One region of the Pseudomonas sp. B21-048 genome, then DNA from elsewhere that is predicted to be linked to it. Evidence: predicted binding sites of a transcription regulator. Region 1 holds the regulator's gene; each other region holds the start of a gene.

Region 1 (4,264 bases):
CTGGCCGAGCCCCGGCGCCCGACACCCGCGCCTGCGGCAACGACCGGCGTTGACCCGCGTGCGTTCGACTCGATGCGTTTCGAACTCAACAGCCTGCGCGAACTGATGGAAGTGCAGCTTGGCTCTTTAGCGTGGAATCAGCTGCAAGGCAGCCGCCCGGCCCAGGCCAACCTTTGGCGTCGCCTGCAACGCATCGGTCTGTCGGGTCCGTTGTCGCGCGATCTGCTGGCGCTGATTACCGACATTGAAGAACCTCGTCAGGCCTGGCGCATGTTGCTCGCGCACCTGGCGCGGATGATCGCCACTCCAGAAGTCGAGCCACTGGAAGAGGGTGGCGTGATTGCCATGGTCGGCCCGGCGGGTATGGGCAAGACCACCACACTGGCCAAGCTCGCGGCCCGTTACGTGCTCAAGTACGGCGCGCAAAACATCGCGCTGGTCAGTATGGACAGCTATCGCATCGGTGCTCAGGAACAGCTCAAGACCCTGGGCCGCATCCTCAACGTGTCGGTCACCCACGTTGACCCGGGTCAATCGCTGGTGCAGGCGCTGGAACCCTTGCTGCGCAAACGCGTAGTGCTGATCGATACCGCCGGCCTGCAGGCCAGCGATCCGGCACTGCGCATGCAGCTCGAAAGCCTGGCCGGACGAGGGATCAAATCAAAAAATTATCTGGTCTTGGCAACCACTAGCCAAAAACAGGTTCTAACCGCCGCTTATCATAGTTACAAACGTTGCGGCCTTGCCGGCTGCATCCTGACTAAACTGGATGAAACGGCAAGCTTGGGCGAGGTGTTGAGCCTGGCCATCAGTCATGAATTGCCGGTGGCTTACCTGACCGATGGCCCGCGGATCCCGGATGATTTGCATCTGCCGCGTCGTCATCAGTTGGTCAGCCGCGCCGTTAGCGTGCAAATGCAGGAAGAACCCAGCGAAGAAGCCATGGCTGATATGTTCGCTGACCTTTACCACGGCCCGACCAAGCGGGTTGGCTGAGGTATTAATGAATAATTTTTGTACCTACATCGATGGTCTGCCACGCATTGTTCAGTTGGTGAGCGCGCAGCCAGTAATGTGGCCTCCGTCTAAGTAAGACAAGGTAAAGAAAGAACATGGGCAGCATGCATCCCGTACAGGTGATCGCGGTGACCGGCGGCAAAGGTGGCGTCGGGAAGACTAACGTGTCAGTGAACTTGTCCCTGGCTCTCGCTGAGCTCGGCCGGCGCGTCATGCTGCTGGATGCCGATCTGGGGCTGGCGAATGTCGACGTCCTGCTAGGGCTGACACCTAAACGCACACTGGCCGACGTGATCGAAGGCCGCTGTGAGCTGCGCGACGTGCTGTTGCAAGGGCCTGGCGGTATCCGCATCGTCCCCGCCGCGTCCGGCACCCAGAGCATGGTTCATTTGAGCCCGGCGCAGCATGCCGGCCTGATCCAGGCCTTCAGCGACATCGGCGACAATCTCGACGTATTGGTGATCGACACCGCCGCGGGTATTGGTGACTCAGTGGTCAGTTTCGTTCGCGCAGCGCAAGAAGTCTTGCTGGTGGTGTGCGACGAACCGACCTCGATCACTGACGCCTACGCACTGATCAAACTGCTTAACCGCGACTACGGCATGAATCGTTTCCGCGTCCTGGCCAACATGGCGCAGAGCCCGCAGGAAGGCCGCAACCTGTTCGCCAAGTTGACCAAGGTCACGGATCGCTTCCTCGACGTCGCCTTGCAATATGTTGGCGCGGTGCCTTACGACGAAAGCGTGCGCAAGGCCGTGCAGAAGCAGCGGGCCGTTTACGAAGCCTTTCCACGTTCCAAGTGCGCCCTGGCGTTCAAGGCCATTGCGCAGAAAGTCGATACCTGGCCGCTGCCGGCCAACCCGCGTGGGCATCTGGAATTTTTCGTCGAGCGCCTCGTGCAACAAACGGCAGGACCCGTGCTATGACAGCCAGCGGTTACAACCTCTACAAGAGTTCGGCGCGTGACGCGCAGTACGAGCTGATCGAGCGTTACGCGCCACTGGTCAAACGCATTGCCTACCACTTGCTGGCGCGTTTGCCCGCCAGCGTCCAGGTCGAAGATCTGATCCAGGCCGGGATGATCGGCCTGCTTGAAGTATCCACCAAATATGACGCCAGCAAAGGCGCGAGTTTCGAAACGTACGCGGGCATTCGAATCCGCGGCGCGATGCTCGATGAAGTGCGCAAGGGGGACTGGGCGCCACGTTCGGTTCACCGCAATACCCGCATGGTCAGCGACGCGATTCGCTCGATTGAAGCTAAAACCGGCCGTGACGCTAAAGATCACGAGGTTGCGGCCGAACTCCAATTGAGTCTCGACGATTATTACGGGATTTTGAACGACACCCTGGGCAGCCGGTTATTCAGTTTCGACGATCTGTTGCAGGACGGCGAACATGAAGGGCTGCATGAGGATGGCGCCAGTGCTCATATCGAGCCGTCACGCGATCTGGAAGATGAACGCTTCCAGGCGGCGCTGGCGGACGCGATTGCCAATTTGCCGGAGCGTGAGCGACTGGTGTTGGCGCTGTACTACGACGAAGAGTTGAATCTCAAGGAAATCGGTGAGGTCCTGGGGGTCAGCGAATCGCGGGTCAGCCAGTTACACAGCCAGTGCGCGGCCCGTTTGCGGGGGCGTTTGGGGGAGTGGCGAGCGCGCTGAAGGCAGTGTGGGGACACTGCGAATGGAGCGGGTGTGGTGTTGAACCGCGCCGGTCTCGATCTGTTGTGCTCCAGACAGTCATTGAGTGCTTTGCCGGATTGATTGAAATGGCGCGTCCAGGTGCTGGGCGCGTTTAAGACTGCTTGGAGGTCGAATTGGACAAGAACATGAAAATCCTCATCGTGGATGACTTCTCAACGATGCGGCGGATCATAAAAAACCTGTTGCGTGACCTTGGGTTCACCAACACGGTCGAGGCTGACGATGGCATCACTGCCATTCCGGTTCTCAACAGCGGCAGCATCGACTTTCTGGTAACGGACTGGAACATGCCTGGCATGACCGGTATCGATCTGCTGCGTCACGTGCGCGCCGATGAAAAGCTCAAGCACCTGCCGGTGCTGATGGTGACCGCTGAAGCCAAGCGCGAGCAAATTATCGAGGCGGCCCAGGCCGGTGTTAACGGCTATGTGGTCAAACCCTTCACAGCCCAGGCGTTGAAAGAAAAAATCGAGAAGATTTTCGAACGCATCGGTTGATGTACTGCGCCACGGGGGAGCTATGGAGCAAAACGAATCTTCACAGGGCGATTTTGAGTCGACCCTGAAAAAACACGCGGTCGAACTGGTCGAGAGCCTTGAAAAAGGCAGGTTCGGCGACGCTGTGCAACTGATCCATGAGCTCAACCAGACCCGTGACCGCGGCCTGTACCAGGAAGTGGGCAAGCTCACTCGCGAGCTGCATAGCGCGATCGTCAATTTTCAGATTGACCCGCACATGCCGCAAGCCGAGGAAGTGTCTCAGATCACGGATGCCACTGAGCGCCTGGGTTATGTGGTCAAGCTGACCGAGGCCGCGGCCAACCGCACCATGGACCTGGTGGAAAACGCCACGCCGCTGATCAACAGCCTGAGCGATGAAGCTCAGGCGCTGAGCACGGATTGGGGACGGTTCATGCGTCGCGAAGTCGGGGCTGAAGAGTTCCGTGAACTGGCCAGGCGGGTCGATGGTTTCCTGACCCGCAGCAGTGAAGACAACCGCATCGTGTCGAGCAACCTCAACGACATTCTGCTGGCTCAGGATTACCAGGACCTCACCGGTCAGGTGATCAAGCGCGTGACCCAATTGGTCACCGAAGTTGAAAGCAATCTGCTCAAGCTCGTGCTCATGGCCAGCCATGTCGACCGCTTTGCGGGTATCGAACATGACCATGAAGCGATGCTGGCTGAAAAAGATCCACAAAAACATCTCTCTCAGGGTGAAGGTCCGCAGATTCATGCCGATAAAAGAGAAGACGTTGTGTCCGGTCAGGACGATGTGGACGATTTGCTATCCAGCCTAGGTTTTTAGAGTTCTAGGTTTTTTAGGTTTTTAGACCTGTAGGAGCACCCCCTTAATGAGCTTCGGCGCCGATGAAGAGATCCTTCAGGATTTCCTGGTTGAGGCCGGCGAGATTCTAGAGCAACTGTCCGAACAGCTGGTCGAGCTTGAAAGCCGACCGGATGATGCGGATTTGCTCAATGCAATTTTTCGCGGTTTTCACACTGTAAAAGGGGGCGCCGGCTTCCTCCAGCTCAACGAGCT
Region 2 (4,264 bases), 1.0 Mb from region 1:
GGGTATCCGCGAGTTCGGCCTGGGTCACGTCAGCCGTGCCGACGTCGAAGCCGGTTTCATCGAGTTCAACGACCTGATCGGCACCTGCCGTTTCCGCGATTGCAAGCACGACCGCGAGCCAGGATGTGCGCTGCTCAAGGCCCTCGAAGAAGGTCGCGTGCAGCAGCAACGGATGAACAGTTATCGGTCGATCATCGCCAGCTTGCCGGAAAGCAGCTATTAGGTAGCCTGGATCATTTTCGTGATGCTACGAAAATGATCAGCAACCTGCAGAAACAGAAAAGCCACAAAAAAGCCGACATCACTGTCGGCTTTTTCATGGATCACTGCTTCGGCGCTTCCGCTGGTTTCGGCGCCGGATTATCAAACAGATTCAACCGCTCCCGAAGCTCATGGGCCGGCAGTGGCTCCTTATCCGCCGGCAAGGCATTCGGATCGACTGGCGGCGCGGGCATTTCGCCCGGGCCACCCTGCCCTTGCTTCGGCACTGGCGCAGGCTCTGCACCTTGCGAACCTTCAATGGCCTTCTGGGCTTTCTTGGTCAGTACCACGATGTCGATACGGCGGTTGACCGGATTGAACGGGTTCTCACGGTCAAACAGCGCCGACGAGGCGTAACCGACCACCCGCGCGACCTGAGCGTCCGGATAACTGCCCGCGACCAACGCACGACGAGCCGCGTTGGCGCGATTGGCCGAGAGTTCCCAGTTACCGAAGTCGCCAGTGCCCGAGTACGGCTTGGCATCGGTATGGCCGCTGATGCTGATCTTGTTCGGCACCGCTTTGATGGTGTCGGCCATGGCCAGCAGGATGTCTTCGAAATACGGCTTCAGACGCGCACTGCCGGAGTCAAACATCGGCCGGTTTTCGGCGTCCACGATCTGGATGCGCAAACCGTCCGGCGTGATTTCGAACAGAATCTGGTCCTTGAACTTCTTCAGCTGCGGGTTCTCTTCGACCTTGTTCTGCAGTTCTTGCAGCAACAGTTCGAGGCGTTCCTTCTCGACCTGCTCGGCCATGCCTTCAACTTGCTCAGCGTCGATGGTCACCTTGTCTGGCTGCGGCTGAGATTTCACCTCGGGGTTGAGGGTGCTCTCCGGCGCCAGGGTCGGCGTGCCCCCCAGGTCGATGATGTACGGCGTACCGCTTTCGGAAAACCCGACCGGGTCCTTGAAGTAACCGGCGATGGCAATCTTCTGTTCCGGCGTCGCGGTGGACAGCAGCCACAACACCAGGAAGAACGCCATCATCGCGGTCGCGAAGTCCGCGAAGGCGATTTTCCAGGCGCCTCCGTGATGCCCGCCGGCGATGCGCTTGACGCGCTTGATGATTATCGGCTGGTTATTTTCCATGACTTAGCGACCGCGAACCGCTTGTTCCAGCTCAGCGAAGCTAGGACGGTGCGCCGGGTACAGAACCTTGCGACCGAACTCCACCGCCAGCGACGGCGGCATCCCGGAAGCCGAAGCCACCAGCGAAGCCTTGATGGCTTCGTAGATGTTCAGTTCTTCCTTGGCATCGTGGCCCAGGGAAGTGGCCAATGGGCCGAAGAAGCCGTACGCCGCGAGAATACCGAAGAAGGTACCGACGAGGGCCGCACCCACGTGCAGGCCGATGGATTTCTGATCACCTTCACCCAGGGACGCCATGGTCACCACGATGCCCAATACCGCCGCGACGATACCGAAACCGGGCATGGCGTCGGCAATGCCGTTCACCGCGTGGGCAGGGTGTTCCAGGTCTTCCTTGAGGCTGTAGAGCTCCATGTCGAACAGGCCTTCCAGCTCATGGGGAGCCATGTTGCCGGAGGACATGATGCGCAGGTAATCGCAGATGAACGCGGTCATGCGTTCGTCTTTGAGCACCGCCGGGTACTTGGCGAAGATCGGGCTCGCGGCGGCATCTTCGATGTCGCCTTCGATCGCCATCATGCCTTCGCGGCGGCTCTTGTTGAGGATCTCGTAAATCAGGCCCAACACTTCCAGGTAGAAGGTGTGGTTGAAACGCGAGCTGAACATACCCAAGGATTTCTTGAGCACATGCATCGTCATGTAACCAGGGTTGGCCTGCAGAAATGCGCCAAGGGCCGCCCCCCCGATAATCATCACCTCGAAAGGCTGGATGAGAGCGGCAATCTTGCCGTGGGAAAGCACGTATCCGCCGAGCACGCTCGCGAATACGACGATGATGCCGATAATTTTAGCCATAGGTAGGAGAGCACTTACTGAGTCGGGTTCAAGGTCATATTCGGAAGTTAAAAAATCTCTTCTTCTCCTTATCGGCAAAACTGCGCCAGACTATAGCCAGTTCAGGCGAAAAGCTATTTTGACCCGCGCAGAGATAGGTAATGCAGACGATGATTGCGTCCAGACATGGCTAACGAAACGAACGTCCCAACGCCAAGACCAACCACGCTCGAAGGCTGGGTCAAGCTTCTGGATGGTGTGCGCCTGCCGATTCCGCAAGCCAGTCATGACCGCGTCAGCAAAACCATCCGCGATAACCGCAGCTCACTGCGAGACATCGCCGAACTGATGCAGGACAGCCCGGCTCTGGCCTTGAGCGTGATTCGCGAAGCTAACCGCCATACCCATGGCAGCATGACCGAGCCTGCTGAAAACCTTGAGGTGGCAATCAATCGCCTCGGTTTGAAACGCACCGAAGAATTGCTCGAGCGCCTGCCGGCCGAACCTCAATCACAGATTCCCGTTGCACTGCGCCAGCTCCAGCTGATCAGCCAGCACGCCACGCAACAGGCCAACGGTTTTTTTTGCCAGTCGCCTGGCACGGCTATGGCAAGACATCCACTGGGGCAGCCTGCTGTTTCTTTCGCCACTGTGGCCCATGGCATTAACCCATCCGCAGTTGCTCGAAGAGTGGGAGCTGCGGGTCATCCATAAAGGTGAGTCGGCGCGCAGAGTCGAAACGCAATTGTTCGGCGTGCGTCTGCTGGAAATCTGTCTGACGCTGGTGGACACCTGGCGTTTGCCGATCTGGGTCCAACAGGGTTATCGGCTGCTGCTCAATGAGCAACGTGAACTGGTGAAAGTCTTGCGCATCGCGCGTGACAGCGAGCACCCGCTGCGCCAACAGAATCGCCTCGATGACGACCCGACGCTGCGCCGCTGGCTCAATCAGCCAGCCAATACCGTGCTGCTGGCCAATGGTCTGGCACTGTCGGCACAACAAGCCTGGGACAGTCCCCATTGCGAACGCTGGCAATACCTGACCAGCCTTTACTTGCAAATTCCGCTGGATGAGGTGCGGCAACAATTGCACCAACAGGCCGCTAACAGTGCCCGCCAACACGCCATGCCAGACCTCTGGCACCCGGCCGAAGCGCTGATCTGGCCGTCGGGGACCAACCGCCTTCACGCCGGCTTCCTACCAGCCCCGGCGCCCACTGCCGAAGACCTGGCGAAGTGGCGCAAACAATGCGCCGAGTTGCTGGTGGAGCCGAGTCCTTTTACCAATGCCATGCACTTGACCACATCGGCCCGAGACGCCCTGTTGGCGTGCGGCATGCGGCGGGTGATGATTCTGATGGCTGACCGTACGCACGCTAATCTGCGCGCGCACCAGACTGCCGGGTTGCCCAAGGAAGTGGCCGGCCTGAATCTGGTGGTCAGTCAGAGCACTGTGCTGCAGCGCCTGCTCACGCAACAGGCGCAGGTGCGCCTGACGCCGGCCAACAACGCACAATTCTCGGCCCTGCTGCCGGCCAGCCTGCGTCAACAGTTCAGCGGCGAACACTTGTTGCTGCGCTCGCTGGTCAACAATGGCCGGGTGATCATGATCGTGGTGGCGGATCAGGGCGGTGGGCCGTTCTCGGAAATCACCGTGCAAGCGTTCGGCAAAACCGCGCAATGCATCGAGAAAGCCCTGCACAACTTCAGTCACCGCTAGGGCTGTTATCAGTTACTTCCTGTACCGAAATAACTGATAACAGGCCCCCATGACGCTGCGCTACAATCCTCCCCTTTGTGCTCTGGAGACCTCACATGTCTGACTTCTCTGGCTTGGCGCTGGTGATCGAGCCGAGCGACCTGCTCCCGCGTCTCGATTCCCGCGAACTGATTCTGGTGGACCTGACCAGCAGCGCCCGATATGCCGCAGGGCATATTCCCGGAGCACGCTTTGTCGATCCAAAACGTACTCAACTGGGTCAGGCGCCTGCGCCAGGTCTGCTGCCGACCCAAGCCGCGCTTGAAGCATTATTCGGCGAACTGGGCCACAACCCCGAGGCGGTCTACGTCGTCTATGA
Region 3 (4,264 bases), 1.4 Mb from region 1:
GCCGGGGTTCAAGGATTTCGTTCAGGGGTTTGCCGATGATGCGATGGGGAATGTGTTGAAGCTGTTTGGGTAAGACTTTGGTTCGGCGGTGCCTGATCTGCCGCTTTCGCGGGCAAGTCGGATCGCCGCACCGCTCGCGCCTACAAGGGCTAACTTGTAGGCGCGAGCGGTGCGGCGATCCGACTTGCCCGCGAAGAACGATAACGCGGCCCAACTGACCTCAATCAGATCTTGAAGCTATCAACCAGTTGCTTCAACCGATTGGCCTGCTGGGACAGCGCATCGCAATCCTTCAACGTTTCATTGAGGTTGGCCACGCTCTGCTGGTTCAGCAGGTTGATCTGACTGACGTCGACGTTGAGGGTTTCCACCACGGCGGTCTGCTCTTCAGTCGCTGCGGCCACCGATTGGTTCATGCCGTCGATTTCGCCGATGCGCTGGGTCACGCTGACCAGTCGCAGGCCGGCCTGGTTCGCCACTTCAACGCTCTGCTCGCTGGACACCTGACTGGCGTTCATGGTGGTCACCGCTTCGCGAGAACCGATCTGCAGCGAACTGATCATCTTGTGGATTTCTTCCGCCGACTCCTGGGTGCGATGAGCCAGGTTACGCACCTCGTCCGCCACTACCGCAAAACCACGACCCGCCTCACCGGCACGGGCCGCTTCGATGGCCGCATTGAGCGCCAGCAAATTGGTCTGCTGGGAGATGCCTTTGATCACATCGAGAATGTGGCCGATGTTGTCGGTGCTCGCGTTCAGGGTTTCGATCTGCGTGCAAGACAGGCTGATCTTCTGCGACAGCTCATTCATGGCCAGAATGGTTTTTTCCACCACCTGACGACCATCATCAGCCTGCTCGCTCGCGCCGCTGGCGTGTTGCGAAGCATCGGCGGCGTTGCGGGCGATTTCCTGGGTAGCAGCGCCCAATTGGTTGATCGCCGCGGCCACGCTGTTGGTGCGGGCGCTTTGTTCGTCGGAGCCAAGGATCGAAGCGTTTGACGATGCCATCACCCGTTGTGACAGGTCATGAACCTGACGGGTCGCCGAGGATACTTCGCAAATCGACGCGTGAATCCGCTCCACGAACTGGTTGAAGGAACCGCCCAACTCGCCGAACTCATCTTTGCTTTCTACGACCAGGCGACGGGTCAGGTCGCCCTCACCCTGCGCGATGTTCTGCATTGCACGGCCCATCGTAGTCAGCGGACGCATCAGCACATTGATCAGCAGGCTCAGCAGTACCGCAATGGTGGTCACGGCGATGAGTATCGCGATCAGCGCCGAGGTGCGGAACTGGCTCAGCGGCGCGTAGGCCTTGGCTTTGTCGATCGACAGACCGACATACCACTCGGCATTCGGCAAACCCGTCACCGGGGTGAACGAGAGGATGCGGTCCTGCTTGTTCAGTTCTACTTCCTGAATCCCCTTTTCGATGCGGACATTGGACCCCGGATAGATGTCTTTCAGGTTCTTCATCACCTGATCCTTGTCCGGGCTGACGATCACTTGACCCTCGGCGCTGACGAGGAACGCATGACCGATGCCACCGAAGTCCACCGAGTTGATGATCTTCACCAGGGTTTCCAGACTCAGGTCGCCGCCGACGACGCCCAGCAGCTCGCCGCTCTTTTTCACCGGCATGGCGATGGTCACCACCAACCCGCCGACCGCGGCCATGTAAGGCGGGGTCAGCATGGTCTTGTCGGCGACCACGGCTTGTTTGTACCAAGGGCGCTGACGCGGATCGTAACCGTCCGGCATCTTCGCGTCAGGGCGCTGGGTGAACACACCATTGGCCTGCCCGACGTAAGTGAACTGAAAGTTCGAGGTGAGGGCGGGTTGATCCACCAGCCCCGGCAGATCGGCATGGGTGCCTTGATGGGCAACGTTTTGCGCAAGGTTTTCCAGAACCAGAACGCGGCCGCTCATCCAGTTCTGTACGCTGCTGGCGGTCAAATCGCCGGCTTGCTCCACGGAAGACTCGATGTTTTGCCGAATGGTGTTTCGCTGCAGATAGTCGTTGTACAAAGTGAACAACGCAAAAGCCAGCACCACGACGCCTGAAGCGGCCAGCAGAATTTTATGGCTGAACTTAAGATTCATTTCATAGGACTTCTTATGCAAAAAGTGGGGATGCGTTCCGGGTTGCAACATTCCATGTAACAGCGCAGACGGCATTCTGGAGCCGCTCTACTTTGGTGCACGCATGTCTCATCAGTCTGTCGGCACGAGTGGGAGAAATCTTAGGGGTTTGTACGAAAACCGTCAGATACCCGCCGAACGGCGTGCCAGAGAACCCGAGTAGCGCGGTGCCTGGGGCTCAAGTCGCTTTCAACGCTTTGGAAAACAGCGCGCAGGGACTCGGGCGGCGCCAAGCGTTGAAGCTGCTGTCGGACGCGTTGCTGATGGGTTCGGCGGCGTGGCTGGGCAAGGATGCGATCGGCTGGCAGCAGTGGGCCGCCGATGGCCTGCCGATTCAGGTGCAGGCCGGGCAGAGCTATCTGATCAATCGAAGTCGCACACAGGTGGCACCGCCTCAAGACATGGACACCGGCGCCTGGGTCGATGGCTTGATCGTCACCCGTAACATGCGCCTCGGGGACTTCATTAATGAAGTCGGGCGTTACCGTCCCGGCTATCTGACCTGCGCGGCGGACATTGCCCACTTGCGGCTGTCCGGAGTTTTCCATCTCGACGACACCGACAAACTGCTGGCCATCCTGCCGCACACCCTGCAGGTGCAACTGCGCTATCGCACTCGCTGGTGGGTCTGGAGCGACAGGCCTGAATTATTTTTGGCGGGTTTTCCGAACGAGTCCGGCTTAGTCAGTAAGCACTTCAACTCTGCCTTCAGCGACTTCCTACGGAAACCTACAATGACTGCGCGCGCCATCAGTAAGAATCCTCTCCATTTCGCCACGGAATCAGGCGTCTTGCGCCACGCCGTCCGCGCGACGCTGTTCTCGACCGCATTGGGTGTCGGCCTGCTGCCGACAGCACAGGGCAGCGAAGCCGTTAGCTACCGCTACAACATTGCCGCCGGCCCCTTGAGCGATGTGCTCAACCCATTCGCGCGTGGGCATCACTCTGTCGACGACTCCAGCTCAAACTCAAGGCCTCCAGTCACCGGGGCTACAGGGCGACTATTCGGCGGATCAGGCGTTGAGCCATTTGCTCAACGGCACAGGGCTTGTGGCCGTCAGCCAGGATGGCCGCAGCTATGTGCTGCGGCCCGTCGCTGAGACCGAAGCCCTGGCACTACCTATTACGGACATCAAAGGCTTCGCCCTGGGCAATGCGCTGGGCAGTATGGAGGGTTACCACGCAACGCACAGCCAGATCGCCACCAAGACCAGTACCACGCTGCTGGAAACCTCGCAAAGCGTGTCCGTGGTGACCCGCGAGCAAATGGACGACCAAGGCTCGCAAACCGTGTCCCAGGCGATGCGCTACACCCCGGGCGTATTGACCAACGAGTCCTACGTGGCCTCCTGTGCCAGCCTGAACTTCTGCTACCTGGGTGAAGAGCGCAACGTCGCCGCTACCGTGCGCTACCAGTTCTAACGACTCGTTATTACGACAAAGCCAGCACCTGAATTCAGGCGCTGGCTTTGTTGTCTCTGCAGGAAAACTCCATGCGTGCATTTCTGGCTCTACTTCATCGCTACATTGGCTTGGCGACTGCGTTGTTTCTGCTGATGGCGGGGCTGACGGGCAGCAATTTGGCGTTCAATCATGAACTGGACGGATGGCTCAATCCGGGGTTTTATTCAGCGTCTGCCGAAGGTCAACGTTTGCCACCTGGTGCCTTGGTCGACAAGCTGCAAGCGGAGCACCCGAGGCTGCAGGTCTGGTACATGGAATACCCGTCAGAGCCGGGTCATACCGCATTGCTGGCGGCGGTACCACGCAATGATCCTGCTACCGGAAAACCTTTTGCCGAACTCAATCAGGTGTTCTATCTGGATCCGGTCAATGGCGAGCAGAAAGGGCAGCGGTTCTGGGGAGAATGCTGCTTTCAGCGGGAGAACTTCATCCCTTTCATTCTTGAGTTCCACTACAACCTGGTCCTACCGAATAACTGGGGTTTGTTGTTAATGGGACTGGTCGCGATTGCCTGGGTTATCGACTGTTTCATTGCCCTTTGGCTGACGCTTCCACGAGGGAAACCATTCTGGAAGAAATGGTCGATGGCTTGGAAGATCAAAGGTGAGCATGCCTACCGGCTGAATTTTGACCTGCATCGGGCCGGTGGTTTGTTG
Region 4 (4,264 bases), 2.7 Mb from region 1:
ACGCTGTCCTGACTGTGACGCTGGCTATCGCTCATGGTGCTGACGGATTCGCGGGCGCCGATTTGCAGCTCCTCGATCATGGTTTGCACTTGTTGCGCCGATTCCTGTGTGCGGTGCGCCAGGTTGCGCACCTCGTCGGCCACCACGGCAAAACCGCGCCCGGCTTCACCGGCCCGCGCGGCTTCAATGGCCGCGTTCAGCGCCAGCAGGTTGGTTTGCTGGGAGATGCTGGTGATCACTTCGAGAATCTGCCCGATGTTCACGGTTTTGCTGTTCAGCGATTCGATGTTGGTGCTCGAGGTACTGAGCATGCTCGACAGCTGATTCATCGCGGCAATGCTGCGATCCACCACGTGCTGGCCGTCTTCGGCCAGGCTGCGAGCATCGCTGGCTTGATTCGACGCTTGCGCGGCGTTGCGGGCGATTTCCTGGGCGGCGGCACCGAGCTGGTTGATTGCCGCGGCCACGCTGCTGGTGCGCGAGGCTTGCTGGTCGGAGTTGAACATCGATGAGTTGGACGCTGCGACCACCCGCAAGGCGACTTCATTGACTTGGCCGGTGGCCGAGGACACTTCGCGGATCGAGGTGTGAATACGTTCCACGAAGCGGTTGAACGCCGTGCCAAGGATGCCGAATTCGTCCTGATTCTGGACGGTCAGACGCTTGGTCAAGTCGCCTTCACCGTCGGCGATATCTTCCATGGCGCGGGTCATGATGTGCAGCGGCTGGATCAGGATGCGGATCAGCATTCCCAGCAGGGCGATGATGATCGCCACGGCAATCACGGTCGCGACGACCGCCGAGGCGCGGAATTCGCTGAGCATCGAGAAGGCTTTGTCTTTATCCACCGACAGACCGATGTACCAGCTCACCGATGGCAGGCCTTTGATCGGGGTGAAGGTGACGATACGGGGCTTGCCGTCGACCTCGACTTCACTGATGCCGCCGCTGATGCGTGGAGTATTCTTCGGGTAAGCCTCGCTGAGGGACTTCATCACCATGGATTTGTCCGGATGGACCAGAATCTTGCCGTCGGCGCTGACCAGGAAGGCATAGCCCATGCCGCCGAAGTCACGCGCGGTCAGGGTGTCGATCAGGGTTTGCAGGCTCAAATCACCGCCTACCACCCCCACGCTTTGCCCGGCTTTCTTCGAGGCAGTGGCGATGGAGATGATGGTCTGACCGGTCGCCGCATCTATGTAAGGTTCGGTCAGCGTCGAGCCATTGCTGTTTACCGCGTCTTTGTACCAAGGGCGAACTCTGGGGTCGTAGCCGTCCGGCATCTTGGAGTCCGGGCGGTTGATGAAAGTGCCGCTGGCATCGCCCAGGTACCTGGCCATGAAGGTCGACTCCAGAGCCTTCTGTTCAAGCAGGTTGGCGACGTTGGAGTGTTCGGGGTTGATGGCAATGTTCTGCGCGAGGCCCTCGATCAACAGGATGCGACCTGTCAGCCAGGTCTGAATGTTGTTGGCGGTGACGTCGCCCATCTCATTGAGGTAGTTGTCCAGATCCTCGCGGATGGCATTGCGCTGTAAATAGTCGTTGTACAGTGTGAACGAGGCGAAGGCAGCAATAACGATGAGGGCGGCGGCCAGCAGGATTTTATGACTGAAGCGCAGATTTTTGTTCATGGCTTGGGGTTCCGCTAAGGTCTTATTACTCAGGGCGTGCTTTTATAAAGGCACGCAGAACGGGCAGTGTTGAAATCAAGCTGATATTTGCGTCCTCTCCTTAGGGGAACTACCGACGCTTTTCAGTCTTTTATATCGGCCGTGAAGGATCAAAGATTAACCATGGGTGACAAAATGCCTGACTCATCGCAACTCGTTATCGGCGCTGACCTTGCGGGCCAGTCCATTGCCCAGGCCATGCGTCTGGCGAATCGTCACGGGCTGGTCGCCGGGGCTACCGGGACCGGTAAAACCGTCACCTTGCAGCGCCTGGCCGAAGCCTTCAGCGATGCCGGCGTGGCGGTGTTCGCGGCGGACATCAAAGGCGACCTGTGCGGCCTGGGTGCCGCCGGCAACCCTCAAGGCAAGGTCGCCGAGCGGATCGCCGGGATGCCCTGGCTGAACCATAAGCCTCAGGCGTATCCGGTGACTCTGTGGGACATTCACGGTCAATCTGGTCATCCATTGCGCACTACCTTGAGCGAAATGGGGCCTCTGCTGCTCGGCAGCTTGCTGGAACTGACCGACAGTCAGCAGTCGGCACTCTATGCCGCGTTCAAAGTGGCCGATCGCGAAGGGCTGCTGTTGCTGGATTTGAAGGATTTGAAAGCGCTGCTCAATCATCTGCGCGATAACCCCGAATTATTGGGGGATGACGCCGCGTTGATGACCACCGGCTCCAGTCAAGCGCTGTTGCGCCGTCTGGCGACGCTGGAACAGCAGGGCGCCGAAGCATTGTTCGGCGAGCCGGCGCTGCAACTGGAGGATATGTTGCAACCGGCCGTGGATGGTCGCGGGCGTATTCACTTGCTCGACGCCAGCCGTCTGGTGCACGAAGCGCCGAAGGTCTATGCGACGTTCCTGCTGTGGCTGCTGGCTGAACTGTTCGAGCAACTGCCGGAGCGCGGCGATGCCGAGAAACCGCTGCTGGCGCTATTTTTCGACGAAGCGCACTTGTTGTTCGCCGGTACGCCCAAGGCCTTGCAGGAGCGTCTGGAACAAGTGGTGCGACTGATTCGCTCGAAAGGTGTGGGGGTGTATTTCGTCACTCAATCACCGGGCGATTTGCCGGATGATGTGTTGGCTCAGCTGGGCCTGCGTATTCAGCATGGTTTGCGTGCATTCACCGCCAAAGAGCAGAAATCCCTGCGCGCGGTGGCCGAAGGTTTCCGGCCGAACCCGGCGTTTGACGCCTTGTCGGTGTTGACGGAGTTGGGGATCGGCGAGGCGCTGGTCGGCACCCTGCAAGACAAGGGCACGCCGGGGATGGTCCAGCGTGTATTGGTTGCGCCGCCGCAATCGCGGATCGGGCCGCTGACCGAGACCGAACGCACCGTGCTGATCGCCGGTTCGCCGTTCAAGGGGCGTTACGACAAACCGGTCGATCGCGAATCGGCTTATGAAGTGCTGATGGGGCGTAAAGGACTGGCGCCAGATCCTGAAGTCGCGCCGGGCAAACCTGCACCTCAAGAGCCGAGTTTCACCGAACAGGCCGGGGAATTCCTCGGCACGGCGGCAGGCCAGGCGCTGAAATCGGCGATGCGACAAGCGGCGAATCAATTGGGCCGACAATTGGTGCGCGGGTTGATGGGGTCATTGCTCGGTGGCAGCAAACGCCGATAGCCAGTGGGCAATCAAAATGTGGGGGCTGGCTTGTGGCGAGGGAGCTTGCTCCCGTTGGACTGCGAAGCCGTCCCATTTTGGGGCCGCTTCGCAGCCCGGCGGGAGCAAGCTCCCTCGCCACAGGCCAGCTCCCACATGGGTTCTATGTCACACCTTGGGTTTGGCGTGCGCCGCCAGGCGTTCGAGGGCTGCCCGCAGGTTCGGGTCGGTAATCCCGTCAGCCGTCGCCTGAATGGTTGCCGCCGCATCAGTCGACAAATTTATCGTATGCCCGGCAGCTCCTTGCTGAACGGTAGGCGGCTGAACCTTGAACAGGATCCGCGTCAGGCTGGCGAACTCGTCGAATAGCTGTAACTGCCGTTGCAGACGCTTTTGCTGATAACGCAGGCGGGTGGCCCAGTGGCCGTCGGTGACGATCAGCAATAAACTGCCTTCGCGCCACGACGCTACATGGCAGTGTTCGCGGGCAGCCGGCTGCAACTGACTTTCCACCAGACGTTGTAAATGACCCAGGCGTTGAGCGTGGCCAAAAATGGCTTTCAGCGGTTTGGCTTCGCGAAGCAGAACGGCGGGTGCTCTGGCCGTGAGAGGGCGAAATGCCATGATCAGACACCTGAAGTAACAGAGCGGCCATGGTAACAGAAAGCACCCGCTGCCCCCGACCCATTGCTTTGCGAGCGTTTTACCCATTAAATCAACAAGTAACTTGTGCCCTCGATGGGTTGAAGTTCAGCAAAATGCCCTTATTTTAAGTGAGCCCCGTTACAACGCAGTGCATGCATCGTGGAATAACGCCACTTTCCTCACCATCGTTTCCGGGTAGAATGCTCGTTCGCATGCGGCCATAGGGCTGCACGGGCGACTCTCGGGGCCGCCCTCCATCCCTTTAGTGTGGAAGATCCTGCCGATATGTTTGCGCCTTTGTTAAAGAAACTTTTTGGAAGCAAGAACGAGCGTGAAGTCAAACGCAT

Evidence for each region. The regulator FliA, encoded in region 1, starts transcription of late flagellar genes. The targets are predictions, from matches to a motif close to CTAAAGTTTNNNNNNNNNNNGCCGNTAA.
Region 2: a site for FliA is predicted at 2,276-2,303, ahead of motA (flagellar motor stator protein MotA). Genes of this name have one in related genera too.
Region 3: a site for FliA is predicted at 2,222-2,249, ahead of LOY56_RS00610 (methyl-accepting chemotaxis protein). Genes of this name have one in related genera too.
Region 4: a site for FliA is predicted at 1,764-1,791, ahead of LOY56_RS20205 (methyl-accepting chemotaxis protein). Genes of this name have one in related genera too.

Annotation. Positions count from the first base shown of each region.
Region 1 covers NZ_CP087168.1:1,541,736-1,545,999, forward strand. The annotation lists gene flhF (flagellar biosynthesis protein FlhF) at 1-996, shown strand, start outside; gene fleN (flagellar synthesis regulator FleN) at 1,113-1,943, shown strand; gene fliA (RNA polymerase sigma factor FliA) at 1,940-2,680, shown strand; gene LOY56_RS07055 (chemotaxis response regulator CheY) at 2,848-3,219, shown strand; gene LOY56_RS07060 (protein phosphatase CheZ) at 3,242-4,030, shown strand; gene LOY56_RS07065 (chemotaxis protein CheA) at 4,077-4,264, shown strand, end outside.
Region 2 covers NZ_CP087168.1:536,821-541,084, reverse strand. The annotation lists gene rsgA (small ribosomal subunit biogenesis GTPase RsgA) at 1-223, shown strand, start outside; gene motB (flagellar motor protein MotB) at 324-1,352, opposite strand; gene motA (flagellar motor stator protein MotA) at 1,356-2,207, opposite strand; partial or broken gene LOY56_RS02405 (HDOD domain-containing protein) at 2,373-3,906, shown strand; gene LOY56_RS02400 (rhodanese-like domain-containing protein) at 4,002-4,264, shown strand, end outside.
Region 3 covers NZ_CP087168.1:121,718-125,981, reverse strand. The annotation lists gene LOY56_RS00615 (SRPBCC family protein) at 1-73, shown strand, start outside; gene LOY56_RS00610 (methyl-accepting chemotaxis protein) at 225-2,105, opposite strand; partial or broken gene LOY56_RS00605 (hypothetical protein) at 2,309-2,785, shown strand; partial or broken gene LOY56_RS00600 (secretin and TonB N-terminal domain-containing protein) at 2,879-3,476, shown strand; partial or broken gene LOY56_RS00595 (PepSY-associated TM helix domain-containing protein) at 3,638-4,264, shown strand, end outside.
Region 4 covers NZ_CP087168.1:4,289,802-4,294,065, reverse strand. The annotation lists gene LOY56_RS20205 (methyl-accepting chemotaxis protein) at 1-1,631, opposite strand, end outside; gene LOY56_RS20200 (DUF853 domain-containing protein) at 1,806-3,293, shown strand; gene LOY56_RS20195 (DUF721 domain-containing protein) at 3,441-3,896, opposite strand; gene secA (preprotein translocase subunit SecA) at 4,203-4,264, shown strand, end outside.